One region of the Xanthobacter variabilis genome, then DNA from elsewhere that is predicted to be linked to it. Evidence: predicted binding sites of a transcription regulator. Region 1 holds the regulator's gene; each other region holds the start of a gene.
What was found. Region 1 encodes HrcA, which represses chaperone genes, less so after heat shock. Its sites were predicted from a motif close to GTTAGCACTCNCNNNNNGNGAGTGCTAAC; they were not measured.
Positions count from the first base shown of each region.

Region 2: groES (co-chaperone GroES) is a predicted target of HrcA. The motif match lies at 7,182-7,210, and genes of this name have one in related genera.
Region 3: groES (co-chaperone GroES) is a predicted target of HrcA. The motif match lies at 3,880-3,908, and genes of this name have one in related genera.

Region 1 is NZ_CM195533.1:2,096,527-2,106,321, forward strand. Features, by position in the region: gene V5F26_RS09130 (ATP-binding protein) at 100-555, shown strand; gene V5F26_RS09135 (Na/Pi symporter) at 1,105-2,733, shown strand; gene V5F26_RS09140 (STAS domain-containing protein) at 2,723-3,025, shown strand; gene epmA (EF-P lysine aminoacylase EpmA) at 3,051-4,067, opposite strand; gene efp (elongation factor P) at 4,253-4,822, shown strand; gene V5F26_RS09155 (response regulator) at 5,081-5,548, shown strand; gene grpE (nucleotide exchange factor GrpE) at 6,263-6,886, opposite strand; gene hrcA (heat-inducible transcriptional repressor HrcA) at 7,000-8,103, opposite strand; gene rph (ribonuclease PH) at 8,290-9,003, shown strand; gene rdgB (RdgB/HAM1 family non-canonical purine NTP pyrophosphatase) at 9,003-9,638, shown strand.
Region 2 is NZ_CM195533.1:2,760,458-2,770,252, forward strand. Features, by position in the region: gene acs (acetate--CoA ligase) at 1-1,186, shown strand, start outside; gene V5F26_RS11895 (hypothetical protein) at 1,615-1,887, opposite strand; gene V5F26_RS11900 (TIGR02301 family protein) at 1,997-2,428, opposite strand; gene V5F26_RS11905 (YkgJ family cysteine cluster protein) at 2,497-3,258, opposite strand; gene lepA (translation elongation factor 4) at 3,533-5,338, shown strand; gene V5F26_RS11915 (YegP family protein) at 5,427-5,618, shown strand; gene V5F26_RS11920 (hypothetical protein) at 6,389-6,913, opposite strand; gene groES (co-chaperone GroES) at 7,267-7,554, shown strand; gene groL (chaperonin GroEL) at 7,606-9,252, shown strand.
Region 3 is NZ_CM195533.1:3,144,291-3,154,085, forward strand. Features, by position in the region: gene V5F26_RS13690 (LysR family transcriptional regulator) at 1-542, opposite strand, end outside; gene V5F26_RS13695 (hypothetical protein) at 673-1,485, shown strand; gene groL (chaperonin GroEL) at 1,731-3,362, opposite strand; gene groES (co-chaperone GroES) at 3,453-3,767, opposite strand; gene V5F26_RS13710 (usg protein) at 4,188-4,493, shown strand; gene V5F26_RS13715 (exopolysaccharide biosynthesis protein) at 4,785-5,405, shown strand; gene queA (tRNA preQ1(34) S-adenosylmethionine ribosyltransferase-isomerase QueA) at 5,499-6,575, shown strand; gene tgt (tRNA guanosine(34) transglycosylase Tgt) at 6,572-7,723, shown strand; gene V5F26_RS13730 (primosomal protein N') at 8,109-9,795, opposite strand, start outside.

The DNA of each region.
Region 1 (9,795 bases):
TCGCGGTCAGCGTCCATCAGCACCGCCGGCCGGCATCGGGCGCGGCCCGCTTGGGGCGCGGTGCAATCTTCTGCTGCGCGACCACCTAAGCCGCGGGCCATGACCATGCCGCCCGCCGCCGACACCCTGATTTCTGCGCTGCGGGTCGGCGCCGACATCGCCTCCATCGCGCAGGTGACATCCTGGCTCGGCGACCTGGCCGATGAACATGACTGGCCGCCGGCCATGCGTTTCGGCCTCGAGCTCAGTGTCGAGGAGGCGCTGACCAACGTCATCTCCTACGGCTTTGCCCAGTCCCCGCGCGAGCCGCTGATTCGCGTCGAGGTGCATGGCCTGGAGGGGGGGCGCATCGCGGTCCATCTCATCGACAACGGCGTCGCCTTCGACCCGACCACCCTGGCCGAGCCGGAGGCCGTCGATTCCATCGAGGATGCGCGGATCGGCGGGCACGGGGTGCAGCTGATGCGCCATTTCCTGGAGAGCCTCACCTATCGCCGCGAGGGGGACGAGAACCACCTGACCCTGGTGGCCGCGCCCGCTCGCGCCGCGGGTTGACCAGCATTCAAGAGACAGGGTGCCCATGGGCGCGTTCCCGCTCGCGCATTTGGGTGGGGGAGAGCCGGGAGCAGTTGCGGCGCGGATGCCGCGCTTTCAAGGCACTGCCCTTCCTCTCGCTGTGGAGAAAGGGGGCCCCAACGTTTCCCCTCCACAGTCCGCCCTGGCGCGCGGGAGAGGTGCTGCGCCACGGGGAAGGCGCGTGCCCCTTATGGCGAACAGGTTCACGAGGCTCCGGCCACGGGAATGATCGTTGCGCCAGCGTGCGAAGGCGGGCGCGCGGGCGGCGGTCCGTGGTGTCCGGAGTTCTGTGATAGCGGGGGCGGTGCTGTCGCATCACTGACACATCGGCTCGCTATCGCTTCCGTTTTAAATCTTTGAGGCCACGTCGCGACTGCGGCCCTGGCGCCGGTGCAAGGCTGACCGGGTGGGCTCATCGCGTGAGGCCGCCGCCTGAGGCTTGGGCGACACTGCGTGTTGAGGTGGGCCTGTTGAAGTCGTCCGGCTGTGGTGGCCGGAGTTCTGGGCCGGGGAGCCCGCGATGCGCGCATGACCATTCTGGCGGAAATCCTCGCGGGGCTGGGCCTTCTGTTCGTGGGGCTCAAGTCCCTGTCCTCCCACCTCCAGCAGGCCACGGGTCGGGGCGTGCGCCAGATGCTGCGCAGCGCCACCCGCTCGCCGCTGACGGGCCTTCTTTCCGGCACCCTGGCCGGCGCGGCCACCCAGTCGAGCAACGCGGTCGCCATCATCTGCGGCAACCTGGTGCGCGGCGGCGTGCTCACCACGCGTGATGCCATTCCGGTGGTGGCCGGCGGCAATGTGGGAACGGCGGCGCTGGTGTTCGTGGCCGCCATCGATTTCCGGCTGGTGGTTCTCTATCTGGTGGCGCTGGTGGGGTTCGGCTTCCAGCTCCGGCTGGACCGCCGGCCGTCGTGGCGCGAATGGATGGGGGTGGCGCTCGGCCTCGCCTTGGCACTGCTGGGGCTCGATTTCATCAAGCAGGGGCCGCGAGCCATCGATCCGGCGGTGCTGGGGGCGGCGCTCGATGCTGGCTTTTCGCCGCTGCTGGGCTTCGCTGCTGGGCTGGCGGCGGCGGCGCTCAGCCAGTCGTCCTCCACGCCAACCATCCTGGTTCTGGCGCTGCTGCAATCCTCGGTCATGGGGCTCGACGGCGCGTTCTATGTGGTGCTGGGCGCCAATCTCGGCTCCGGTCTGGCGACGCTGATCGCCGCCGGCGGGCTTGAGGGCACGGGGCGGCAGCTCTGCTATGTGCATATCCTGGTGAAGGCCATCGGCTGCGCGGCCGTGCTCGCACTGTGGCTGGCGGTGGGGCGTGCCGGGGCCGATCCCGCCCAATGGCTGTCCGCGCTGGGCGGCGGGCAGCCCGCCGTGTCGCTCTCGCTGCTGTTCCTGGCGCTGCAGCTCGCCGGTGCCGTTCCGGTGGCGTTCGGGCGCGGCGTCACCGAGACGATCGCCATCCGCCTCAGCCCGCCGACCTTGGAGGATGGCGCCTCGCGGCCGCGCTATATCCATGATCGGGCCATGGAGGCGCCGGCCACCGCGCTCGACCTTTCGGAAAGGGAGATCCAGCGGCTGATCCAGCTCCTGCCCACGTTGCTGCCCGACCTCGACGTGACGGAAAGCGCGGGCGCGGGCGAGCGCCTGGCCTTGTGGCGCGGCGCGGCCAGCATCGCGCGGACCACCGAGCATTTCCTGACCGATCTCATCGGCCGCGCTCCGGAGCGCGAGAGCCTCGATATCGCGCTGAGCCAGCAATCCCTGCTGGAAATGATTTGCGTGTTGCAGGACACGCTGCACGATTTCGCCGAGGTGGTGGAAAGCTATGAGCGGCCGCCGCAGCTGGCCTTCAACCTTTCCGAATCGCTGCGGGTGAACGTGCTGCTGCTGGCCGACGCATCGAGCGCGGAGGATTATGACGTGATCGCCGCCCTGACCGCCGATCGCAGCAAGCTGCTCAACGATATCCGCCGGAGCCTGGTGGGCGCTTCCCTTGGGGCGGGGGAGGATGCGCGCCGCCTGCTCTTGGCCACCAGCCTGTTCGAGCGCGCCATCTGGTTGATTCGTCGGACCTCGGTGGCGTTGCGCCCTGCGACGAATGACGATAATCCCAGTGACGGATTGATGTCGGCGGAGCGGAATGACGTCCATGCACATTGAGCGTGAACAGGCGGACGGCGCGGTGCTGCTGAAGGTGGCCGGGCGACTCGACACGCCCAACGCCAAGCCGTTCGAGACCAGCCTCATGGACGTGCTGTCCATGACAGACGGCCCGATCATCATCAATCTGGCCGGGGTGGACTATGTCTCCTCCTCCGGCCTGCGCGCGCTGCTGGTGGCCGGCAAGGCCATGCGCAATTCCAAGCGCCGCCTCTCCCTCACCTCCCTGCAGCCGCAGATCCGCGAGGTGTTCGACATTTCCGGATTCTCGACCCTGTTCGAGATCTCCTGAGGCCGGCGCTCCCGGCGACAACCCGTCAGGGCGCCGCCACAGGTGCCCACAGCACGTCCTCGATGCGCCGCGCGCCCGTGGCCAACAGCACCAGCCGGTCGAAGCCCAGGGCGCAGCCGGCAGCCTCGGGCATCTGGCGCAGGGCGGCCAGGAAGTCCTCGTCGAGGGGATAGCGCTCACCGTAAAGGCGGCTTTTCAGCTCCATCTCGTGGGTGAAACGGCGGCGCTGCTCGTCGGCATCGGTGAGCTCGCCGAACGCGTTGGCCAGCTCCAGCCCGCAGGCATAGAACTCGAACCGCTCGGCAAACCGCGGGTCTTCCGGCTTCGGCCGCGCCAATGCCGCCTCGCTCAGCGGGTAGTCGCACAGGAGGGTGGGGCGGCCCATGCCCAGGTGCGGCTCGATGCGCTCCACCAGCACCTTCGAGAAAATGTCCGCCCAGCTGTCGTCCTCGGCCACGCGGATGCCCGCCGCGCGCGCGGCCGCTGCCAGTGCTGCCGGATCGGCCGGCGCTCCGGGGGCGGGCACCACGGCGGGAAGGTCGATGCCCGCATGCCGCGCGAAGGCCGCGGTGAGGGTGAGGCGCTCGGGCTCCGCGAAGGGGTCGCACTCCGCGCCCCGGTAGGTGAAGCGGGAAGCGCCGCCGATGCGGGCCGCGAGCCGCAGCAGCGCGGTGCAATCCTCCATCAGCTGGCTGTAGGGCGCGCCGGCCCGGTACCATTCGAGCATGGTGAATTCCGGATGGTGCGCCATGCCGCGCTCGCGATTGCGGAACACCCGCGCCAGCTCGAAAATGCGGGGCTCGCCCGCCGCCAGCAGCTTCTTCGCGGTGAATTCCGGCGAGGTGCGAAGATGCAGGGTGTGGCGCGCGCCGTCGGGCGCGATAAGGTCCGTGGCGAAGGCGTGCAGGTGCGCCTCGTTGCCGGGCGAGAGCTGGAGGATGGGGGTTTCCACCTCAACGAAGTCCTGCTCCAGGAACCACGCCCGCACCATCGCCGTGATGCGACCGCGCGCCAGCAGGAAGGGGCGGCGGTCAGCGTGCACGTCCCGGTCCCACCACGGGCTTTGACCGGATCCTGATACCAATTTCACGGGGAAACGTCCTTCACAAGCCGCTTTGGGCGCCTGAAACACCGCCGCGAGGGTGGCGCTCGGCGCGAAGATGGGTATGTTGCCCGCCAACGAAGACGAGCGGCACGACGCCGCGAAAAGTTCAAGGAAGACGCGACGTGGTCAAGGTCATCGCCAGCTCCCTGCGTAAAGGCAATGTGGTCGATATCGACGACAAGCTCTATGTGGTGCTCACCGCCGAGAACATTCACCCCGGCAAGGGCACGCCGGTCACGCAGCTCGACATGCGCCGCATCTCAGACGGTGTGAAGATCTCCGAGCGCTATCGTACCACCGAGCAGGTGGAGCGCGCCTTCGTGGAGGATCGCCCCCACACCTTCCTCTATGAGGATTCGGACGGCTACACCTTCATGAACCCTGATAACTTCGATCAGGTGACCGTCTCCAAGGAAGTGATGGGCGATTCCGCCGTGTATCTGCAGGAAGGCATGGAGTGCATGCTTTCCACGCACAACGGCAATCCCATCGCCATTGAGCTGCCGGCCCGTGTGGTGCTGGAGATCGTGGACACCGAGCCCACCGTGAAGGGCCAGACCGCGTCTTCCTCCTACAAGCCGGCCGTGCTCTCGAACGGTGTGCGCACCATGGTGCCGCCCCACATCTCCGCCGGGACCCGCGTGGTCATCATGACCGCCGACGGCTCCTATGTGGAGCGCGCCAAGGACTGATGTCCCGCGGCTCCTGCCGAGGGGCCGTCATCGCGCCCGCACCGCGTCGCGGGCGTTTTCGCGGCATCTCCCCGGACACGGGTGGAGCCGTGGCAGGGGAACTTTCGCCCGCGCCGCCCGTTGAGCGGCAAGCAGCCGAAGTCTGCCTCGTTCCGTCCGTTCCGGCGCTTCGCCGGGCGGAGGGTGGGCGGGCGGATGGGCCGCGGGGCCGTTCGGAATGCGCGCGTGCTTCCGAGGGGCGGGCGAAAGGCGCGGAACATGAACTTCGCGGGATTGCGCATTCTCGTCGTAGAGGACGAGTTCCTGGTCGCTCTCGGCCTCGAAGGTGAATTGCGCGCCCTGGGCTGCGACGTGGTGGGGCCGGTCGCCAATCTCTCCGTGGCCCTGGATGTCGCGCGTAACGAGGGGCTGGATGCCGCCCTTCTGGATGTGAGCCTGGGGCGGGACTGCGTGTTTCCCGCCGCCGCCATTCTGGCCGCGCGGGGCGTGCCCTTCGTTTTCTGCTCCGCTTTCACGAGCCCTGAGCCCGTCCCACGCCGCTTCGCGGATCGGCCCCGCGTGGCCAAGCCTTTCACCGGTGCCATGATCATCGCCGCGTTGGCCAGCGTCGTGATGGCCGGCGGGGCAGGGCGGCCCGACGTTGCTGACTGCAAAACCGGGTGCGATGGCCGCGCGCGCCGCGCCGCGCCGCCGGTGCGGGCGGCTCGGGAGCCGGGAATGTCGTGATTTCGATGCGCCGGGTTGGCAGGCGGGAAGAGGCCGGCCTTCCGAAAGCATGTGGTGCCTTCCACATGCCTGAGCCGTATGGGAATGCTTACGGGCCGGATTGCGAGCATTTTTGAGTGGCGCGAAGCTCGGTGCGCGCAAAGGCACTCCAACGCCATAAAAGAGATTGGCTTTTCAGGCCCGACCAAAGCGGAAATCGCATTCTGCGCGCATGGCTCTCATCAGCAGCGCGCCACGCTTTGCGGGGGTGCCCAGCGGAAAAGTCATCATCCCCCGCAGGGGCTGCACCCCGCGCGCGCTTCCGCTCCACGCATGCAGCTGGAGCACTGGCGGGCTTTGCGGTAGTGAAGGGTCATCTAGATTATTGATTTAACAAGCGCTTTTCGCGCGCGCCGAACTTCCGCCGGTTTGAAAGCGCGCACGTTCGCGGGTTTGCACGAGGCGACCCCGCAACACGTCCGGCGAATGCGGCCTCAAGACAGCTGCTGAGGGATCGTAAGGGCCGGGGGCCTGTCGCGCTTCACACGTCTAGGGTGCGCGCACCGCGGCCGGTGTGCCTGTCCGCAAACATTGCGGCCCGTTCGCGGCCGGCGGCAGGGCAGGGCCATGCAATGCGAAACCCCTCGGCTCCGTTCACGGCGGATCGGCAGGTTTCGGTTTCTCGGGCACGGAAAAATGGGCGCGCCGCGGCACGCCCATTCTCGCGGTGGAGGATCAGGCCTCGCCTTGGGGCTTGGCCTCGGCCGGGGCTTCGGCCTTCGGGCCGCCGCGGGCGACGCCCACCATGGCCGGGCGCAGCACGCGCTCGCCGATGACGTAGCCGGCCTGCACCACCTGAACCACCGTGCCATTGGGCACGGACGGGTCCGGCACCTCGAACATGGCCTGATGCAGGTTGGGATCAAACTTCTCGCCGCGCGGCTCGATCTTGCGGATCTTGTGCTTCTCCAGCGCCTGGGCGAGAGCGCGTTCGGTGATCTCGATGCCTTCCAGCAGCGCCTTCACCGGGCCTTCCGCCTGGGCCTTCACCTCGTCGTCCACCGTCGCCAGGGCGCGGTTGAGATCGTCGGCGACGGTCAGCATGTCGCGGGCGAAGGAGGCGATGCCGTAGACCTTGGCGTCGGCCACTTCCTTGTCGGCGCGGCGGCGGATGTTCTCGGCTTCCGCGAAGGCGCGCAGATACTTGTCCTTCAGCGCGGCGATCTCCGCTTCCATGCGCTCCTTGTCGGCCTCTGGCGAGGCCTGGGCGGCGGCGTCCGCCTCGGCGGAGGCCGTGGCGTTGAATTCGGGGTCCTTGACACCGTCGCCGGTCTCGGGCGCGCGCGTCTGCTCGCTCATCCGGTCTTTCCTTTTGGCTGGATCTGGGTCCTCTTGGACCTTCCGTGAGTTACACGGGATATCGGAGCCCTGCCGGCAAAAATCAAGTCCGCACAGGCGGGCGCGGCGCAATCTCAGGCTGCGTCCACGCTTCCGGGCGCGCCGAGCACCCGGCTCACGAGCCGCGCGGTGAAGTCCACCATGGGCACGATGCGCCCGTAATTGAGCCGGGTCGGCCCGATCACGCCCAGCACGCCCAGCACCCGGCCCTGGCCGTCGCGATAGGGTGCGACAATAGTGGAGGAGCCGGACAGGGAAAATAGCCGGTTCTCCGAGCCGATGAAGATGCGCAGGGCCTGCGCCTCCTCCGCCCGGCCGAGCAGGTCCACCACCTCGCGCTTCGATTCGAAATCGTCGAACAGCAGGCGGATGCGCTCCAGGTCCTCCAGGGCGTGGAGATCTTCCAGCAGCTTGGCCTGCCCACGCACGATGAGCTTGCGTTCGGCCGGCTCGTCGCCGGACCAGGAGGCGAGGCCCTCTTCCACCACCCGCGCCGTCAGGGCGTCCAGGTCGCGGCGCAGCTCGGCCAGCAGGGTTTCCATCTCATCGCGGGCCTCTGCCAGGGTGCGGCCGCGAATGTGGGCGTTGAGGAAGTTCGTCGCCTCGGTGAGGGCGGAAACGGGCAGGCCCGAGGGCAGCGCCACCGCCCGGTTTTCCACCTGCCCGTCCTCGGACACCAGGATGACCAGTGCCCGGCCGGGGTCGAGGGGCACGAACTCCACATGCTTCAGGCGCGGATCGGTCTTGGTGGCGGTCACCACGCCGGCGCCACGGGCAAGGCCGGAAAGCAGGGTCGAGGCTTCCTGCAGCACGCCCTCCACGGTGGTCTTCTTGGCGGCGGCCATCACCTGGGTTTCGATATTGGTGCGGTCGCGCTCATTGACGTCGCCCACCTCCATCAGCGCATCCACGAAAAAGCGTAGCCCGCGCTCGGTGGGCAGGCGCCCGGCGCTGGTGTGGGGGGCATAGATGAGGCCGGCGGCTTCCAGGTCCGCCATCACGTTGCGCACCGAGGCGGGCGACAGCGTCATGGGGATGAGGCGCGAGATGTTGCGCGAGCCCACCGGCTCTCCGGTGGCCAGGTAGCTTTCCACGATCTGGCGGAAGATCTCGCGCGCACGGGCGTCGATCTGCGCCAGGGCGCCGGACGAGAGGGAGAAGAAAGGGTCGATCGCCACGGGACAGCACGCCTTCTTGAGGCCGCCCGCGCCGCGCTGCCGCTGGGCGGGCGGCACCCTATTATGTGTCGTTTCCGGCCCGCTCCTTCAAGCGTGTTCGAATGGGAATGCGCCCGCCCTTGCGGTTTTGCCCGCTGGGCTCCTAAAAGAAGCGCCCGAAACGAGAGAGACATGAAGGAAAACACCATGCGCCCCAGCAAACGCGCGAGCAACGAGATGCGCGCCGTTTCATTCGAACGGGGCGTGATGCGCCACGCCGAAGGCTCCTGCCTGGTCAAGTTCGGCGAGACCCACGTGCTGGTTTCCGCCACGCTGGAAGAGCGCCTGCCGCCGTGGCTGAAGGGCCAGGGCCGTGGCTGGATCACCGCCGAATACGCCATGCTGCCCCGCGCCACCCACGACCGCACCCGGCGTGAATCCACCACCGGCCGCCCCTCGGGCCGCACCCAGGAAATCCAGCGCCTCATCGGTCGCTCTTTGCGCTCGGTGACCGACCTCGTGGCCATGGGCGAGAAGCAGATCACCATTGACTGCGACGTCATCCAGGCCGACGGCGGCACCCGCACCGCCTCCATCACCGGCGCCTGGATCGCGCTGCATGATTGCCTGTCCTGGATGCGCGCCCGCTCCATGATCCGCGACATGCCGCTGAAGCAGCACCTGGCGGCCGTCTCCTGCGGCATCTATGAGGGCACGCCCGTGCTCGACCTCGATTATGCCGAGGATTCGGTGGCCGAGACCGATGCCAACTTCGTCATGACCGGCACCGGCGGCATCGTCGAGATCCAGGGCACGGCGGAAAAGACCCCCTTCACCCAGGATGAGCTGCTGTCCCTCTTGGGCCTCGCCCGCAGTGGCGTGGACCATCTGGTGGAGCTGCAGAAGAAGGCCGTCGCCTGATGGCTCATCGCCTGCTCACCGGGCGGCTCGTGGTGGCCACCCACAATCCCGGCAAGCTCATCGAGATGCGCATGCTGCTGGAGCCCCATGGGGTGGACGCGGTTTCCGCCGGCGAGCTGGGCCTGCCCGAGCCGGAAGAGACCGCCGACACCTTCGAGGGCAATGCCCGGCTGAAGGCGGAGGCGGCGGCCAAGGCCGCGCAGCTTCCCGCCTTCGCGGACGATTCCGGCCTCGTGGTGGATGCTTTGGGCGGCGCGCCCGGCATCCACACCGCCCGCTGGGCGGGGCCGGACCGCGACTTCGAGATGGCCATGGAGAAGGTGGAGGCCGCCCTTCAGAAGGCCGGCGCCACCAGCCCGGACCAGCGCAAGGCGCGGTTCGTCTCGGCCTTGTGCATCGCTTGGCCGGATGGGCATCTGGAGGAGTTTCAGGGGGTGGTGGAAGGCACCTTGGTGTGGCCGCCGCGCGGCGCCAAGGGCTTCGGCTACGATCCCATGTTCGCGCCGGAGGACTACACCCGCACCTTCGCCGAGATGACGGCGGACGAGAAGCACTCCATGCCGCCCAAGGGCTTCGGCCTGTCGCATCGCGCCCGCGCCTTCCTGAAGCTCTCCCAGGCATGCCTGAAGGCGTGAGCGGGTTGGGCACCGGCGATCATCCCCCGCGCGACATGAACCCTCTCCCGCTTGCGGGGGAGGGCAATGAGGGGGCGGGCGCCGGATCGCAGGCGCAAGGCGGGGCGCCGGGCGCATCGCCGGACATGGCTCCGCGTTCCGCGTCCAACCCCATGGC
Region 2 (9,795 bases), 660 kb from region 1:
GTTCATCCTCTACACCTCCGGTTCCACCGGCAAGCCGAAGGGCGTGCTGCACACCACCGGCGGCTATCTCGTCTATGCGTCGATGACGCATCAGTACATCTTCGACTATCACGACGGTGATGTTTACTGGTGCACGGCTGACGTGGGCTGGGTGACGGGTCACTCTTACATCGTCTATGGCCCGCTCGCGAACGGCGCCACCACCCTGATGTTCGAGGGCGTGCCTAACTACCCGAACACGTCCCGCTTCTGGGAAGTGATCGACAAGCACAAGGTCACCATCTTCTACACGGCGCCGACCGCCATCCGCTCGCTGATGCAGGGCGGCGAGGAGCCGGTGAAGAAGACCTCGCGCGCGTCGCTCCGCCTGCTCGGCTCGGTGGGCGAGCCCATCAATCCCGAGGCGTGGGAATGGTATCACCGCGTGGTGGGCGATGAGCGCTGCCCCATCGTCGACACCTGGTGGCAGACCGAGACCGGCGGCATTCTCATCACCCCGCTGCCCGGCGCCACCAAGCTGAAGCCCGGCTCGGCCACGCGCCCGTTCTTCGGCGTGCTGCCCGAGGTGGTGGATGCCGAAGGCCGCGTGCTGACCGGCGCCTGCGAGGGCAATCTGGTGATCGCCGACAGCTGGCCGGGGCAGATGCGCACGGTCTATGGCGACCATGAGCGCTTCGAGCAGACCTACTTCTCTACCTATCCCGGCAAGTACTTCACCGGCGACGGCTGCCGCCGTGATGAGGACGGCTATTACTGGATCACCGGCCGCGTGGACGACGTGATCAACGTGTCCGGCCACCGCATGGGCACGGCGGAGGTGGAAAGCGCCCTCGTCGCCCATCCCAAGGTGTCCGAGGCGGCCGTCGTGGGCTTCCCGCACGACATCAAGGGCCAGGGCATCTACGCCTATGTGACGCTCATGGACGGCGAGGAGCCGACCGAGGAGCTGCGCAAGGAGCTGGTGGCCTGGGTGCGCCGCGAGATCGGCCCCATCGCTTCGCCCGACCTGATCCAGTTCGCACCGGGCCTGCCCAAGACCCGCTCGGGCAAGATCATGCGCCGCATCCTGCGCAAGATCGCGGAAGACCAGTTCGAGAGCCTGGGCGACACCTCCACCCTCGCCGATCCGACGGTGGTGGAAGACCTCATCAGCAACCGCCAGAACAAGCGTGACGCGGCGGCCTGAGGCCGTTTCGTCCGCAGCGCGGCCATCACGAGCCGGCGTCCTTCGGGGCGCCGGCTTTTTTCATGGGGCGATGGCGGGGGAGACACGGTGGGCGCCGCGTCGCCGGCCCGGCGGGGGAGGGGCGTGGGCTTCGCTGTTTGGAATGGCGAGGGGCGCTCTTGCCAGGGTGCGGCACGTGATGGTCGGTCCGCGGAAGCGGAGACGCAGCAGGTCGAAGTGCCGCCTCATCTGTGTGTGACGGCGCCCGTGCGTGAGATGCGCTTTGCTGAGGCGCAAAAAGAAGTGGGCGGATCGGGTATTCGCCGATCCGCCCAAGTGAAGCGGTTCCTCAAATCAAAGCGGTTACTCGAAACTGTATAAGACGATCGAAGCTGTGTTCCCGACGGGCCGGCATCTTCCCGCGCGTGCGCGGGGGCGAAGCCGGAGCGTCAATGGCGGCTGCTGGCGATGGTGTATTCGCCGGAGCGAACGCGCTCGGCGAGTCGCTCCACGAATTCGGCGCAGGCCTCCTCACCATAGGTGGCGACGAGGTTTCGCAGCGCCGTGAACAGCGCGGCCTGCACCAGGCAGTCCTCCTCCAGGCCGTCGCGGACAGCTTCCACCCAGGCGTCGTTCAGATAGGTCAAAGCCACATGGCGATCATCCGCTGCCATGTCCGCAATGTCGGGAAGGTCGATGGCTGGGTTCGGCAGTGTGGACACGTCTTGGCCTCCAGCCGCCCATCGGCGGCGACAGGAGATCAGTACCACGACAGGCCGTCGGCGGAAGTCCAATTCTAACCAAAAGGTTAACGCGTCCGCGGCGCGTTCATCAATTGCCGCCGTAGCGCACCACGATCTCATGGGCGAGGTGGGAAGCCTCTTCCAGCTGGCGGGCCACGGCCGTGCGCGCCGCCGGCGTGCAGGTGCGGTAAACCTCGGCGAAGCTTGAATAGCCGCGGTTGAAGGATGAGATCATCTTGCCCTTCCGGGCGTCCGAGGGCTGCTCGGTTTCGATGAGCGCGGCCATCTCGTCGCGCCAGCGCTGGGCCTCGCCGTTGGCCCCGCACAGGGGGCGCAGATAGTGCAGCCCGCCGAGAATTTCCGCCAGCTTCAGAAGGTCGTCGTCATAGGGGGGCGCCGCGCCTTCGGCCGAGGGGGCGGCCGCAAGCGGACCGGCCACGCCGACTAGGCCAACGGCCACGGCGGGCGGCAAAGCGAGGGACACCAGAAGGCTGGACACGATAAGGCTGCGGCTGCGCATGGCTCGTCCACGGGTTCGCCCTGTCGTGCGATCTTCCGCGGCGCGGGTCAAGGGGCGGGGCGCGGGGCTCACTCCTTCAGGCGGTCGAAGGTGCTCGCCATTTCCTCGCGGCTCACTGCGTCGAGGGCTACGGCCGCGAAGGGGTCGCCGCCATTGGCGAACTCTGCCTCGGTCTCGGGCCGCGCCAAAGCGATTTTCAGCGCCGCGACCAGATCGTACAGGCCCCAGGCGAAGCCGGAATCGCGCATGGCGGACTGTAGGGCGTTCTGCACCAGCCCGCGCACGGTGCGGTGGGGCTCGGAAACCGGCACATTGTCCAACCCGCCCTGAAGAGCGGAGACGCAGGCTTCCTCATTGAACGAGGCATGGCCGCGGCAGGCCATGGGCCGCACCGGGTAGATGACGCAGATGCCTTCGGCGAGGAACGGGCATTCGCGCACCAGCGCCATGGGCCGCACATTGCCGGAGGGCTCCACAAAGTCGGCTGCGCCGTAAAGCCGGCCGATCAGGTCGATGCCCACATTCCTGAAGCCGGCGGCCATGGAGCGCACATAGCGCGCCACCATCAGCACCTCGGGCGCGGTGGCGGCCACGAGGATCTGGCAGCATGTGCCGCAGCCCTTGCGGCAGGCGAGGGGCGGCAACTCGCGCGTCTGCTCCTGCACATTGCGCTCGAAGCTTGTGAAGGCCTGCATCCAGACCCGATCGAGCAAATCGGGCTTGGCGCGGTAGCTTGTGAGCGTATTGAGAAAGCCCTGGTGCTGCGCCTTGAAGAAGGCAACGGGACCTTCGGCTTCAGCGGCCTGTGCCGCGCTCTGAGCAATGGACACCGCGCCTCTCCTGAAAATCAAAAAAATAAAGCCGGAAAAACATGACCGGGCAGCAGACTGCCGCCTGTGGCAGCGCACTTTGATCTGGAACAAAATTATTCCCGCGCATGCATAGCGGCCAATTCGGGGAAACTGCGTAGGCGGCAAAGGCCGGGGTTGGATCGCGCCGCGCGGCCGGCCGGCGGAGGCCTTTGCATACCGTGCTGTGAGCGGAGCGGGCCGCAACGCGTCGCGGTGCCTTGTGGGCTCCTCACACCGGTGCTATGCGGCGCGGATGACCGCGAGCGCCCAGAAGAACATCCGCAATTTTTCCATCGTCGCCCATATCGACCATGGAAAGTCGACCCTTGCCGACCGGCTGATCCAGATCACCGGCGGGCTGACCGAGCGCGAGATGACCGACCAGGTGCTCGACAACATGGATATCGAGCGCGAGCGCGGCATCACCATCAAGGCGCAGACCGTGCGCCTGTCCTATAAGGCCCATGATGGCGAGACCTATGTCCTGAACCTCATCGACACCCCCGGGCACGTGGACTTTGCCTATGAGGTGAACCGGTCGTTGGCGGCCGTCGAGGGCTCGCTGCTGGTGGTGGACGCCTCCCAGGGCGTGGAGGCGCAGACGCTCGCCAACGTCTATCAGGCCATCGACAACAATCACGAGATCGTGCCGGTTCTCAACAAGGTGGACCTGCCTGCCGCCGAGCCGGAAAAGGTGAAGGCGCAGATCGAGGACGTGATCGGCCTCGACGCCTCCAACGCCATCGGCATTTCGGCCAAGACCGGCTTGAACGTGGACCAGGTTCTGGAAGCCATCGTCACCCGCCTGCCGCCCCCCATGGGCGACCGCGAGGCGCCGCTGAAGGCGCTGTTGGTGGATAGCTGGTACGACACCTATCTGGGCGTCGTCGTGCTGGTGCGCATCGTCGACGGGGTGCTGAAGAAGGGCCAGCGCATCAAGATGATGGGCTCGGGCGCGGCCTACGACGTGGACCGCGTGGGCGTGTTCACCCCCAAGATGGTGGCCATGGCCGAGCTTGGCCCGGGCGAGATCGGCTTTCTCACCGGCTCCATCAAGGAAGTGGCCGACACCCGCGTGGGCGACACCATCACCGAGGAAAAGCGCCCCTGCGCCGAGGCCCTGCCGGGCTTCAAGCCGGCCCAGCCGGTGGTGTTCTGCGGCCTGTTCCCGGTGGATGCGGCCGATTTCGACGACCTGCGCGCCGCCATGGGCAAGCTGCGCCTCAACGATGCCAGCTTCTCCTTCGAAATGGAGACCTCGGCGGCCCTGGGCTTCGGCTTCCGTTGCGGCTTCCTGGGCCTTCTGCACCTGGAGATCATCCAGGAGCGGCTGGAGCGTGAGTTCAACCTCGATCTCATCGCCACCGCCCCGTCGGTCATCTACGAAATCGAGATGACGGATGGCTCGGTGATCGACCTGCACAATCCGGCCGACATGCCGGATGTGGTGAAGATCAAGGAGATCCGCGAGCCGTGGATTCGCGCGACCATCCTCACCCCTGACGAGTATCTCGGCGCGGTGCTGAAGCTGTGCCAGGACCGGCGCGGCAACCAGATCGAGCTCACTTATGTGGGCGCGCGCGCCATGGTCACCTATGACCTGCCGCTGAACGAGGTGGTGTTCGACTTCTACGATCGGTTGAAGTCCATCTCCAAGGGCTATGCCTCGTTCGACTATCAGATTACCGAATATCGCCCCGGCGATCTGGTGAAGATGTCGATCCTGGTGAATGCCGAGCCGGTGGACGCGCTCTCCATGCTGGTGCATCGCACCCGGGCCGAAGCGCGCGGGCGGGTGATGTGTGAGAAGCTGAAGGATCTCATTCCGCAGCATCTGTTCCAGATCCCGATCCAGGCGGCCATCGGCGCCAAGATCATCGCCCGCGAAACCATCCGCGCCCTGCGCAAGGACGTGACCGCCAAGTGCTATGGCGGCGACATCACGCGAAAGCGCAAGCTTCTGGAGAAGCAGAAGGAGGGCAAGAAGAAGATGCGCCAGTTCGGCAAGGTGGAGATTCCGCAGGAAGCCTTCATCGCCGCGCTGAAGATGGACGAGTAGCGACCTGCCACACGCATGGCGTGAGGGTGCGAATCATCGCATCCTCGACCTGCTAGGTCTGCGAGGGCAGCACCCGGGAGAAACTGCCATGGCGAAGTTCGAGGTCTTCAAGGACAAAGCGGGCGAGTTCCGCTTCCGGTTTCGGGCTTCCAATGGGGAGATCATGTTCTCCTCGGAAGGCTATAAGGCGAAGGCTTCGGCCTTGAGCGCCATTGAGTCCATCAAGAAGAATGCCCCCGCCGCTCCGGTGGAGGACGAGACCAAGAGCACTGGCGCGTGAAGCGCATGCTGCCGCCTGCGCCTTCGGCCGGTGGCAGAGGGGCGGCGCGAAAGCCATTAGTGTTCGGGCTGAATGGCTGATCTGAGCCTGACGGAATCTGGCGTCTTCGACGTGGCGGATATGGCTCGGTTCTGGAAAACACTGCAGCTCAAGGCGCTTGAGCGACATTCAAGAGAAAAGGTGCGGCAACTGGCGCGCCTCCTCGCCTACTTGCCAGGCGGGGAGGGGCGATGCTCTGCGTTGACGCCCCCGGCTCTTCCGACGCGGCCCTTGCACGCGCGCCCCTTTGAAGCGATGCCCCGTCGCGCGCCTCGTCATCCACTCCCATCGTTCCCGCCCCCTCGCCGGCAAGAGGGGATGGTGCCAAGCTGCGAGAAGCGGGCCGGTGGTGGAACGCGGATGGCGGGCCGGGCCGTTCCCTTCGCCCAATGGCGATTGGTCTCCGGCAGTAGCAGCGTCTTTACATGGCTGGAGTTGCGCCGGTGCGCTGTCCTTCACCCCCACCAGGGATCGTCCTGAAGAGGGGGCGATCGCCTTCGGGCGAGGGCGCCGGCTCGCGCAAAGAAAATGCGTGAAGTCGCAGATCTGGGGCAACTCCGCGATTCCGTAAAACCGGGAAACGCCCCAGGAAAACCGGGAAACGCCCCAGGAAAACCAGGAAACGCCGCAGGAAAACCAGAAGACGCTGCAGGCCTGTGAGCTGCCTTTCGGCCGGGCTCGCTACGCAGCCGGTCAGTGGGGTGGGGCCTGGCGGCGCCCACCCGGGATCGTCACGAGCAGCGCACGTAGACCATGGTGCCGTAGCGCTTGGCCACTTCCGTGTCCACCCAGCGCAGCACCAGCACGTTACCGTCGAAGCGCATCACCTGGCGGTCGGCCTGGGCGCCGGCGGGTTCGTCGGGCGGACCGATGAAGATCGGGCCATTGGCCACCTGCTTCGACACCACCTCGGTGAGCTTGTTGTCGTCCGCCAGATACATCATGACGCCGCCGCTGGTGCCTGCGGTGATGACGTAAGGGTTCGAGCACTGGGCCTTGGCCTGGGTCTCGGTGCGGCCGGCATCATCGGGGCGATGATAGGCGGCAAGGCCCCAGCGGCCCACCAGCCGGTCCGGCGGGATGGGGCTGAAATATTGCGGCTTGGCGGGCGGCGGCGGCTCGGTCGGCGTGGTGCTGCAGGCGGCGAGCGTGAGCGCCAGCGCGGTGGCGGCCACTCCGGCCAGGCCCAGGCGACCCCGGCCGACGCGACCCTGCTTCCCGAGGCGCGCGTTCGATCGTGCAAGCAAAATGTTCATGGGGTATTCCAAGGCCTCCGCCGTCTCAACTCCGGTCCTTGCCATTGCCCACGCGGGTTCAGGCCGGCGCGCCGACCATAACGGCTCATCCCTGCGGCGTCGATAACGCTTCGTTCAAGAGTTCGCTGCCGGGGGTGAACCGCCTCGCTGGACTTCGGAAAATCACTCTAAGGGCTGGCGGTTACCGGTTCGTATCCCACCTTTTGGTCGTGAAGTTCACGCCGCGTGCCTTGACGGCGCGCACCGGCGCACTTATCTCCGCCGCGAGCTTGGCACTCCTCTTTTGAGAGTGCCAGCGATGCCGGCAGCGGCGCATGCCGCGCCAAATTCCATGTTCCGAGAGGAATAGACCCATGTCCTTCCGTCCCCTGCACGACCGCGTGGTGGTCAAGCGCATTGAAGCCGAGCAGAAGACCGCCGGCGGCATCATCATCCCCGACACCGCCAAGGAAAAGCCCCAGGAGGGCGAGGTTGTGGCCGTGGGTCCCGGTGCCCGCGACGAGGCCGGCAAGCTCGTTGCCCTCGATGTGAAGGCCGGCGATCGCGTGCTGTTCGGCAAGTGGTCCGGCACCGAGGTGAAGATCGACGGCCAGGATCTTCTCATCATGAAGGAGAGCGACATTCTCGGCGTGATCGGCTGATCGCGAGAGAGTGCCTGAGCCTTTTTCCGCACGTTTCATAAGGAGGCCGTGATGGCTGCCAAAGAAGTCAAGTTTTCTGCCGACGCGCGCGAGAAGCTGCTGCGCGGCGTGGATATCCTCGCCAATGCCGTGAAGGTCACGCTGGGTCCCAAGGGCCGCAACGTCGTCATCGAGAAGTCCTTCGGCGCGCCGCGCATCACCAAGGACGGCGTGTCCGTCGCCAAGGAAATCGAGCTTGAGGACAAGTTCGAGAACCTGGGCGCCCAGCTCGTTCGCGAAGTCGCTTCCAAGACCAACGACCTGGCCGGTGACGGCACCACCACCGCGACCGTTCTGGCCCAGGCGATCGTGAAGGAAGGCGCCAAGGCGGTTGCCGCCGGCATGAACCCGATGGACCTGAAGCGCGGCATTGATCTCGCCTGCGCCGCGGCCATCAAGGACATCCAGGCCCGCGCCAAGAAGGTCTCCTCCTCCGCCGAGGTGGCCCAGGTCGGCACCATTTCCGCGAACGGCGACAGCTCCATCGGCGAGATGATCGCCGGCGCCATGCAGAAGGTCGGCAACGAGGGTGTCATCACCGTCGAGGAAGCCAAGACTGCTGAGACCGAGCTCGACGTGGTCGAGGGCATGCAGTTCGACCGCGGCTATCTCTCTCCGTACTTCATCACCAATGCGGAGAAGATGATCGCCGACCTGGAAGAGCCCTACATTCTCATCTTCGAGAAGAAGCTCTCCGGCCTCCAGCCGATCCTCCCGGTCCTCGAGGCCGTGGTGCAGTCCGGCCGTCCGCTGGTGATCGTCGCCGAGGACGTGGAAGGCGAGGCCCTGGCCACCCTGGTGGTCAACAAGCTGCGCGGTGGCCTGAAGGTCGCGGCCGTGAAGGCTCCCGGCTTCGGTGATCGTCGCAAGGCGATGCTCGAGGATATCGCGATCCTCACCGGTGGCACCGTCATCTCCGAGGATCTCGGCATCAAGCTCGAGAACGTGACCCTGGCTCAGCTCGGCCGCGCCAAGAAGGTCATCCTCGAGAAGGAAAAGACCACCATCGTGGACGGCGTCGGCGAGAAGGCCGACATCGAGGCGCGCGTTGCCCAGATCAAGGCGCAGATCGAGGCCACCACCTCCGACTACGACCGTGAGAAGCTCCAGGAGCGTCTCGCCAAGCTCGCCGGCGGCGTGGCCGTGATCCGCGTGGGCGGCTCCACCGAGGTGGAAGTCAAGGAGAAGAAGGACCGCGTTGACGACGCGCTGAACGCCACCCGCGCCGCGGTGGAAGAAGGCATCGTCCCCGGCGGCGGCGTGGCCCTGCTGCGCGCCAAGAAGGCGGTGGAGGCTCTCACCTCCGACAACGCCGACATCAAGGCGGGCATCAAGATCGTGCTGCGCGCCCTTGAGGCTCCCATCCGCCAGATCGCCGAGAATTCCGGCGTGGAAGGCTCCATCGTGGTGGGCAAGGTGCTCGAGGCGTCCGACGCCAACTTCGGCTTCAACGCCCAGACCGAGGAATATGTGGACCTCGTCGCCGCTGGCGTCGTGGACCCGGCCAAGGTCGTGCGCACCGCTCTGCAGGACGCGGGCTCTGTGGCCGGCCTGCTGGTGACCACCGAGGCGCTCGTGGCCGAGCTGCCGAAGAAGGACGCGGCCATGCCCGCCATGCCCGGCGGCGGCATGGGCGGCATGGGCGGCATGGATTTCTGAGGAAATCCATCCGACCAAACGTCGTAAGTGCCCCAACCGGCTAGGTCGGTTGGGGTGGCGGCATGGATCCTCGATCCGGCCCCATCGGTCTGAGAAAAGGGAAGGGCGCGGCTTCGGTCGCGCCCTTTTCTTTTGTCTGGGGGGCATCTTGCGGGGATCGGGCACGATGCGACTGCTGGCGTTCGGAGAGCGGCGCTGTCGGCGGGCGGAGGCGTGTCCGGACCTCGTGAGAACTGCTGCGCGCGATGGACGTGGATAAAGCCAGTGGGATAAACCGTCGCGCTGTTTCCGCTACGGGCTGAAGGGGGGGCGTGTGGCGGACGCCCAGTGGATGTGGCGACGCCTGCTGCCCTCTCGCCCAGGCGCCCCCATGCGGTGCCTTCCTCTCCACAAGCAGGAGAAGGCTGCGGCGAGCAAGTCGTCGGGAATCGGGGACGGAGTCGAGGCGAGTGGCAACGGCTCCAAGGGCCGCGAAGCCAGACGCATTCCAGGACGCGCTGCCAGCTGCACAACGCTATGCCAATCGTCTGCGGCGCCGCCGGG
Region 3 (9,795 bases), 1.0 Mb from region 1:
AGCGGCACATATTGCAGGTCCAGCGTCGGTGCGCTGTCGCAGGTGATGCCGATTTCCGCGTCTCCCGCCAGCAGCGCGCGCAGCACAGAGCGCCAGGGCGCCACGTCCAGCCGCAGTTCCACCCCCGGGAACTCGCGGTGAAACCGGCCCAGGGCCAGGTCGAGAACCGGTGAGACCACGTCGGAAATCATGCGGATGGGCACCACCCCATCCACGATGCCGTGGGCCTTGGCCACTTCCAGCGGCATCTGGCTCACCTGGCGGCGCAGGTTCAGGCAGATGTCGAGCAAGGCATTGCCGGCGGTGGTCAGCTCCACCCCCTTGGCGGTGCGCAGGCAAAGCTCCGCGCCCACATGATTCTCAAGCCGCCGCAGCGCGGCGCTGATGCTGGGCTGCTGCCGGTTCAAGGCCCGCGCCGCCGCGCTGATGCCACCGCATTCCACAATTTCCACGAAGGTGCGGAACAGGTTCCAGTCCACGTTTCGGGTGAACGTTTCCTCCCGGCGGGCGCTGGGTTTTGCTTTCTGTCCGTCGTTGGGCATCGCTCCACCCTTTTTCGCGCATTCGGCCGCACAGGATAGATCAGCTCTATGGCCCATATCGACCGGAGGCGTCTACCGGGGCCCCGGGGCGCTTCCCATACTGGCCGCCCAGAAACAAGGGAGCGGGATCTTGCTCGACATCGACGATCTCAGGGGTTTGTGGCGGCGGTCCCTGCTCGCCTATCCGGACGGGCTCCGGGACACCACGACCCAAGTTCGCTGGCTGCAGGGGCTCACCCTCTATGCGGACCTGCGCCAGAGCGATATTCGCCCCTCCTTCGCCGGTGTTCGTTGCCTGCGGGACCTGACGGCGACGCATATGGCCTGGCTCTCCCGCCAGGAGGGTTTCGCCGGGGTGCTGGCCCGCGCGGGGGATTGCTTTGAGTGGCGTCGCTTCCTCGATTACCAGCCCGCCGCGCCGGGGGCCGATGCCGGTCGGCTTTGGCTGGAAGACGGCATGATGAAGGAAGAGGGCCGCGACATCCCCTATATCGAGCACTGGCACCGGGAGCCGGTGGAGGCCGCGCCGGTGGTTGGCCTGCATCTGCGCGATGAGCTTAGCGGCGCGCCGGGGGTGCTGGTGGTGGTCGGAACCGCCTTCATGTATGCGCGCGGCCGCGCCGCCCCCCTGCCCACCGGCACACCGCTCTGGGAACTGGTGTCCGCGGCCGGCGATGAGACGGTGGCTCAAGACCTGCTGGATTGTGAGATCTCCTTCGGCGCAGTGCGCGGCGGAGGCTGGATCGTGGAACGCTCCAGCCTACCCTTCAAGGAGGGCCAGCACCTCGTCCTGGCCGGTGGCGGCCGCGCGGGGCGCCATCTGCGTGTCGAGGATCAGGATGCGGACGGCGGCCCGTTGGCGCGCGACTGGCTCATCACGAGCCGCGAAGGCGACGTCGATCAGCTTTGGCCAATGCCGGAGCTGCGCTCCGCCACGAGCTGAGCGCTGCGCGCCGCTGCCGACCCTGACGCCAGAAACGAAAACGGCCGGGCAAAAGCCCGGCCGTTCTATTTTTGATCCGCCGCCCGAGCAAACCGGCAAGCCGGTTTGCGTTTCGCGAGAGTTCGCCGGGCGGCGCCAGAGGCGTGTTCTAACCTCAGAAGTCCATCCCGCCGCCCGAGCAAACCGGCTTGCCGGTTTGCGTTCTCGCGAAGAGGGCCGGGCGGCGCCAGAGGCGTGTTCTAACCTCAGAAGTCCATCCCGCCGCCCGGCATGGCCGGGGCCGCGGGGGCGTTCTTCTTCGGCAGCTCGGCGATGAGCGCCTCGGTGGTGATGAGGAGGCCGGCGACCGAGCCCGCATCCTGGAGGGCGGTGCGCACCACCTTGGTGGGGTCGATGATGCCTTCCTTCACCATGTCTACATAGGCGCCGGTCTGCGCATTGTAGCCGAAGGAGTAGGTGTCGTTCTCGAGGATCTTGCCGACCACCACCGAGCCGTCATCGCCGGCATTGGTGGCGATCTGACGGGCCGGAGCCTGGACCGCCTTGCGGACGATCTCGATGCCGGTCTTCTGGTCGGCATTGTCGACCTTCAGGCCTTCGAGCACCTTCACGGAACGCAGCAGGGCCACGCCGCCGCCGGGCAGCACGCCTTCTTCCACCGCGGCGCGGGTGGCGTGCAGGGCGTCGTCCACGCGGTCCTTCTTCTCCTTCACCTCGACCTCGGTGGCGCCACCGACGCGCACCACGGCCACGCCGCCGGCGAGCTTGGCCAGACGCTCCTGGGCCTTCTCGCGGTCATAGTCGGAGGTGGTGGTCTCGATCTGGGCGCGGATCTGGGCGATGCGGGCCTCGATGTCAGCCTTTTCGCCGGCGCCGTCGACGATGGTGGTGTTCTCCTTCTCGATCACCACCTTCTTGGCGGTGCCGAGCATGGAGAGGTTCACGCTGTCGAGCTTGATGCCGAGATCGTCGGAGATCACGGTGCCGCCGGTCAGGATGGCGATATCCTGCAGCATGGCCTTGCGGCGATCACCGAAGCCGGGGGCCTTCACGGCCGCGACCTTCAGGCCGCCGCGCAGCTTGTTCACCACCAGGGTGGCCAGGGCCTCGCCCTCCACGTCCTCGGCGATGATGAGCAGCGGCTTGCCGGACTGCACCACCGCCTCAAGCACGGGCAGCAGCTCCTGCAGGCCGGTCAGCTTCTTCTCGTTGATGAGGATGTAGGGATCCTCGAACTCAACGCGCATCTTCTCGGCGTTGGTGATGAAGTAGGGGGAGAGGTAGCCGCGGTCGAACTGCATGCCCTCCACCACGTCGAGCTCGGTCTCGAAGGACTTGGCTTCCTCGACGGTGATGACGCCCTCGTTGCCGACCTTCTTCATGGCTTCCGCCAGGAACTGGCCCACCTCGGTGTCGCCATTGGCGGAGATGGTGCCGACCTGCGCGATTTCCTCGTTGGAGGTCACGGCCTTGGAGTTGGCGGCGAGATCCTTGATGATGGCCTCGACGGCGACATCGATGCCGCGCTTCAGGTCCATCGGGTTCATGCCGGCGGCCACCGCCTTGGCGCCTTCCTTCACGATCGCCTGGGCGAGCACGGTCGCGGTGGTGGTGCCGTCACCGGCGAGATCGTTGGTCTTGGAGGCGACTTCGCGAACCAGCTGGGCGCCGAGATTCTCGAACTTGTCCTCGAGCTCGATCTCCTTGGCGACGGAGACGCCGTCCTTGGTGATACGCGGGGCGCCGAAGGCCTTCTCGATCACCACGTTGCGGCCCTTGGGGCCCAGGGTCACCTTCACGGCATTGGCGAGGATATCAACGCCGCGCAGAACCTTGTCGCGCGCGTCGACGGAGAATTTCACGTCCTTGGCAGCCATGTGCCTTGCTCCTTCAGCTTGGGACGAATGTTCCGGAATAGGTCAAAGGGGCAGGGCCCGCGCCTCGCGGGCCGCCGCGGGGCGGATGGATCAGGCCGCCTGCTTGGCGCCGGCCGCGCCTTCGATCACGCCGAGGATGTCGCTCTCCTTCATGATGAGGAGATCCTGGCCGTCAATCTTCACTTCGGTGCCGGACCACTTGCCGAACAGCACCACGTCACCGGCCTTGACGTCGAGGGCGACGAGCTCGCCCTTCTCATTGCGGGCGCCCGGGCCCACCGCGATCACTTCACCCTGCTGGGGCTTTTCCTTGGCGGTGTCGGGAATGATAATCCCGCCAGCAGACTTCTGCTCGGCGTCGATGCGCTTCACAACAACGCGGTCGTGCAGAGGACGGAAACCCATGAGGGGAACCTCCGAATTGGTTGCTTATTTTGCAGACACCGGACGGTGCTCGTCCGGCTCACGGCCCATCTAGGGGCCGCCAAAAGCTCCCGCAAGGGGGAGGCCCAACTTTTTTGGCACTCACTGATCTAGAGTGCCAGCATCCACGAAAATGCTGCGGTGCGAAGGGGTTGCGCGGGGCCACCGGGATGCGCGGCCAGCGGCGCGGCCTGAACCGGTGCGCGGCGCCCTTTGTCAGCAGTCGCCGACCCTCGCTGCTAGCGCATTGTTTCTACAACAGGAATGGAATTTTTGGACTTGGCGTCGCGGCAGTCTTGAGCCGACAATCGAAACATGGTCGGCGGGGAGATGGCACACGGAGGCTCCACGATCCACCCCCCGGCCAGCGTTCATTCGATGTTGCGTGAGGAGGTCTTCCACATGGCGTCCAAGGGTGCATCCGATTTATCGCTGAATGGCGTTTCCAACGACTTCAAGTTGCAGATGGAAGGCTATGGCCTGGCCACGGCCGAAATTCTCTATCGCATGCCGGACCATCCCTCGGTCCTGCAGAGCTTCCTGTGGCAGGAGTATGATCTGTGCCCGAAATTTCCCGAGCTCCAGCGGTTCCTGGAGTTCTGGGAACGGGAAATCGAGGGCCGGCTGCATTCGGTCCGGGTAGCCCATTGCGGCCTCATCAAGCCGGCGGAGCTGCGTTCTGTGGACGGCCTGTTCGTGGTGCATTGAGAAGGGGTGGGTGCCGTGGAGGGCGGCACCCCTCTGCGGAAATGCGGGAACGCGCGAACGGACATTTTCCTTCCGCGGCGAAGATGGTCTAAATGGGGGGCGGTGGCGAGGGGCGTACGTATCCGGCGGGGGTTGGATGCGTACGCCACTTCCGCCAGCTTTCGCGTGCCCGGCCCGGCCCGGCCTTGGGCGCAGACGCGGGGACAGATGGTAAAGGTGCCCTGACAACGCCCTTTTCTCGGTGCTAATAGGTGCGTCCCCAAAGGAAGTCGTGACTGTCGGGGAGACGCCGTGGAAGAGGCCGCATTGGACCACCGCACCCCGAGAACGTCCGAACTGCTCGCCGCCGTCCTGTCCGCCCAGGAGGGCGAACGGGTGGCCGTGGGCGATCTCGTGAATGCGCTGCGCAATCGCGCCTTCGGCATCCTTTTCCTGATTTTCGGGATTCCCAACTGCATTCCCATGCCGCCCGGCGTGCCGGTGATCTGCGGCATCATCCTGGCCTTGATCGGCCTGCAGATGGCCATGGGGCGGCAGGAGCTGTGGCTGCCGGAGGTGATCGCCCGCCGCACCTTCTCGCGCGCCATGCTGGACACGATCATCACCCGCTCGCGCCCGCTGATCCAGCGCTTCGAGGCAATCTCGCGGCCGCGCTACGAGCGTTTCGCCGGCCCCACGGCGCGCCGGCTTGTGGGCGCGACGGTGGTGGTGCTGGGGCTCATCCTGGCCTTCCTGCCCATTCCCTTCCTCGGCAATCTGCCGCCCGGCTATGCGGTGTGCGTGTTCGGGCTGGGGCTGGTGGAGCGGGATGGTCTCGTCATCCTCGCCGGCTTCGGCGTCAGCGTGCTGGCGGTGCTCGTCCTGGCGCTGATGAGCTGGGCCGTGTGGCAAGGCGCCATCGCCATCTTCTAGGCGCGGGCCACGGCTTCGGCCTTGCGTTCCGGCGGCGGCGCTGTAGGAACGCCGCTTTCCCATTTTCCTCCTCTCCCTCACCTGCCGATCCCCATGCGTGTCGACGCCTTCGATTTTGAACTTCCCCCCGAGCGCATCGCATTGCGCCCCGCCGAGCCGCGTGAATCCGCGCGCCTGCTGGTGGTGCGCCCCGGCGCCGCGCCCGAGCTGAGCGACGCCCATGTGGGCGACCTGCCGAGCTTTCTGAAGCCCGGTGACGCCCTGGTGGTGAACGACACCCGCGTCATTCCCGCCGCCCTGGAAGGCACGCGCACCCGCGAGGGGGCGAGCACCGTGCATATCGAAGCGACGCTGGTGAAGCGGCTGGACGCGAGCCGCTGGACCGCCTTCGCCAAGCCCGCCAAGCGCCTGCGCGAGGGGGATGTCATCCGCTTCACCCATGCCGGCGGCGCCGGTGTGCTGGAAGCGCGGGTGGAGGTCCGGCGGGAAGGGGAGGTGGACCTTGCCTTCGACCATTCCGGCCCGGAGCTGGATGCGGCGCTGACGCAGGTGGGGCATATGCCCATTCCGCCCTATATCGCGGCCCGGCGGGCGGAGGATGAGCACGACCGCACCGATTACCAGACCGTGTTCGCCCGCGTGGACGGCTCTGTCGCCGCGCCCACGGCCAGCCTGCATTTCACCCCGGCGCTTATCGCGGCGGTGAAGGCGCGGGGCGTGGAGGTGGTCACCGTCACGCTGCATGTGGGCGCCGGCACCTTTCTGCCGGTGAAGGCGGACGACACGGCCAACCACCGCATGCATGCGGAATGGGGGGAGGTCTCCGCGGAGACTGCGGCGGTGCTCAATGCGGTGAAGGCCCGGGGCGGGCGCATCGTCACCGTCGGCTCGACCCCGACGCGGCTCATCGAGAGCGCGGCGGGTGAGGATGGCACCATCCGGCCGTTCCTGGGCGAGACCGATATCTTCATCACACCCGGCTACCGGTTCCGGGCTGTGGGCGCGATGATGACGAATTTCCACCTGCCGCGCTCCACGCTGGTGATGCTGGTGGCGGCCTTCGTGGGGCACGAGCTGCAGAAACGCGCTTATGCCCACGCCATCGCGGATGGCTATCGCTTCTATTCCTATGGCGATGCCTGCCTGCTTCTGCCACAAGCGGCCCCATGACCTTCGCGCCCACCGACTCCTTTTCCTTCGTGCTTTCCGCCACCGACAAGGCGGCGCGCACCGGCTTCATCCTCACGCCGCGCGGCACCATCCGCACGCCGGCCTTCATGCCGGTGGGCACGGTGGCGACCGTGAAGGGGCTCTATTTCGATCAGGTGCGCGCGGCGGGCGCCGACATCGTGCTGGCCAATACCTACCACCTCATGCTGCGGCCGGGGGCGGAGCGGGTGGCCAAGCTCGGGGGGCTGCACAGCTTCATGGGCTGGGGCGGGCCGATCCTCACCGATTCTGGCGGCTTTCAGGTGATGTCCCTGTCCTCGCTGCGCAAGATGAGCGAGAACGGTGTCACCTTCCGTTCCCACGTGGACGGCACCCATTACGAGCTGACCCCCGAGCGGGCGGTGGAGATCCAAGGCCTGCTGGGCTCGGACATCCAGATGCAGCTCGACGAATGCGTGCGACTGCCTTGCACCGATGACGAGGCGGCCCGCGCCATGCGCCTGTCGCTGCGCTGGGCGGAGCGCTCCAAGCGCGCGTTCGAGGCGCAGCCCAAGGGGCGGGCGCTGTTCGGCATCGTCCAGGGCGGAGCGGTGCCGGCGCTGCGGGTGGAATCGGCCACCGCGCTCGCGGACATGGACTTCCCCGGCTATTCCATCGGCGGCCTCGCCGTGGGTGAGCCACAGGATGTGATGCTGGCCATGATCGAGACGGTGGAGCCGCACCTGCCCATCACCAAGCCGCGCTATCTCATGGGCGTGGGCACGCCCGACGACCTGCTGGAGGCGGTGGCGCGCGGCATCGACATGTTCGATTGCGTCATGCCCACCCGCTCGGGTCGTCATGCTCTGGCCTTCACCCGCTTCGGCCGCATCAATCTGAAGAATGCGCGCCATGCGGAAGATCCGCGGCCCCTGGACGAGGAGAGCGACTGCCCGGCGCTGCGCGATTATTCGCGCGCCTACCTCCACCATCTGGTGCGGTGCGAGGAGATGCTGGGCGGCATGCTGTTGTCCTGGGCCAACATTCATTATTACCAGCAGCTCATGGCGGGCGCCCGCGAGGCCATCGCCGCCGGTCGCTATGCCGATTACGTGGCCGAGGTGAAGGGCGGCTGGGCGCGCGGCGACATTCCCGCGTGGGAAGGCTAGGGCCCATCCGCATTCGGGAAGCCGCAGGGCGATGCCACGATCTGGCGGCTCGCTACGCTTCCACTCCTCTCCCGCGTGCTGGGGAGGGGGCAGGAAGGGGGCGGCCGCAAGCCGAAAGCGGTTCGCTTCAAAAGGCCGGTGCGCGTTCCCGGCCTGTCTTCTGAAGAGCCGGGAGTTTTCCAGGGCCGATCAACATTTGAGAGGCACGGCTTGCCCGGACTCGTTCCCTTTCCCGCTTGCGGGGGAGGCTGACGGCTGGGCAGGACCGCCTGGCGCAGAGGTTCAAGCCGCGCCACACGCAGTGAATGTCGATAGCTCCTAGGGGAAGCATGCCTTCCCTCATCCGCCAGCGGCAGAGGGAACGGGCGCCTTGCCGGCCCGGCCCTTACAGGAAGCTTTGCGGGTCGACGTCGATCACCACCTTGACGTTGCCGGTGGGCTTCGGGGCCAGATCCCGCCATTGGCGCAGATAGGCGGAAAGATCCACGTGGCGGGGCGCGCGCGCCAGCAGCCGCCAGCGGTGGCGCCCGCGCAGCACCGCCAGCGGGGCTTCCGCCGGACCCAGAATGCGGACATCCGCAACAATGGGCGCGCAGGCGGCCAGCCGCCGGGCATGGCCCTCCGCCGCATGGGCCTCGCTGGCTGAAACGATGATGCCCGCCATGCGCCCAAAGGGGGGAAGCTGGGTTTCCTCGCGGGCGGCGATCTCCGTGTCGTAGAAAGCGTCGCGGTCGCCGGTCACGAGGGCGCGCATCACCGGATGCTCGGGCATGTGGGTCTGGATGAAACCGCGCCCCTCGGTCTTGCCCCGCCCGGCGCGGCCGGCCACCTGATGCACGAGCTGGAAGGTGCGCTCCGCCGCGCGCGGGTCGCCCTGGCCAAGGCCCACATCCGCATCCACCACCCCCACCAAGGCAAGGCCGGGGAAGTTGTGGCCCTTGGCGACGAGCTGGGTGCCCACCACAACGTCCACCTCGCCCTTCGCCACCGCGTCCAGCTCTGCGCGCATGCGCTCCACCCCGCCCAGCAGGTCGGAGGAGAGCACCAGCGTGCGGGCGGCGGGAAACAGGGCCTGCACCTCTTCCTGAAGCCGCTCGACGCCGGGGCCCACGGCCACCAGGCTGTCCTTCGCGCCACAGCGCGGGCAGCATTCGGGCACGGGCGCCTGGTAGCCGCAATGGTGGCAGGTGAGGCGGCGCCGGAAGCGGTGCTCCACCAGCCAGGCGGTGCAGGAGGGGCACTGCATGCGGTGGCCGCAGGCGTTGCAGAGGGTGAGCGGCGCATAGCCCCGCCGGTTCAGGAACAGCAGCGCCTGCCCACCGACCGAGAGGGTGTCGTTGATCTCGCCCTCAAGCCGGGGCGCGATCCAGCGCCCGCGCGGGGGGCCTTCGCGCCGAAGGTCGATGGGGGTGAGCCCGGGCACCTTGGCGCCGCCGAAGCGCACCGGCAGGGCCAGACGCTGGTAGCGTCCGCGCCGGGCATTCACCTCGGTCTCGATGGACGGCGTGGCGGAGGCCAGGACGATGGGCGCGGAGCAGTTGCGCGCGCGCACCACCGCCATGTCCCGCGCGTGGTAACACACGCCATCTTCCTGCTTGTAGGCGGGGTCGTGCTCCTCATCCACCACGATCAGGCCAAGGTCGTGGAAGGGGAGGAACAGAGCAGAGCGTGCCCCGGCCACCACCTTCACCTCGCCGGAGGCCACGCCGTTCAGAATGCGCGCGCGGCGGCGGGCGGAGACCGCCGAATGCCATTCCGCCGGCTTCACGCCAAAACGGGCGGTGAAGCGATCCAGGAACGCCTGGGTGAGGGCGATTTCGGGCAGCAGGATGAGCGCCTGGCGCCCGTCGCGCACCGCCTGCGCTACCGCTTCGAAATAAACCTCGGTCTTGCCCGAGCCGGTGACGCCGTCCAGCAGGAAGACGCTGAAGGCATGGGTGGCTACCGCGTCCTTCAGCACCCGCGCGGCCTCGCCCTGCACGTCTGAAAGCGGCCGGGCGGCGTGGCTGGGGTCGGGCGGGTATGCGGCGGGTTCCGGCGGTAGCACCAGGGCTTCCAGGGCGCCGTCATCC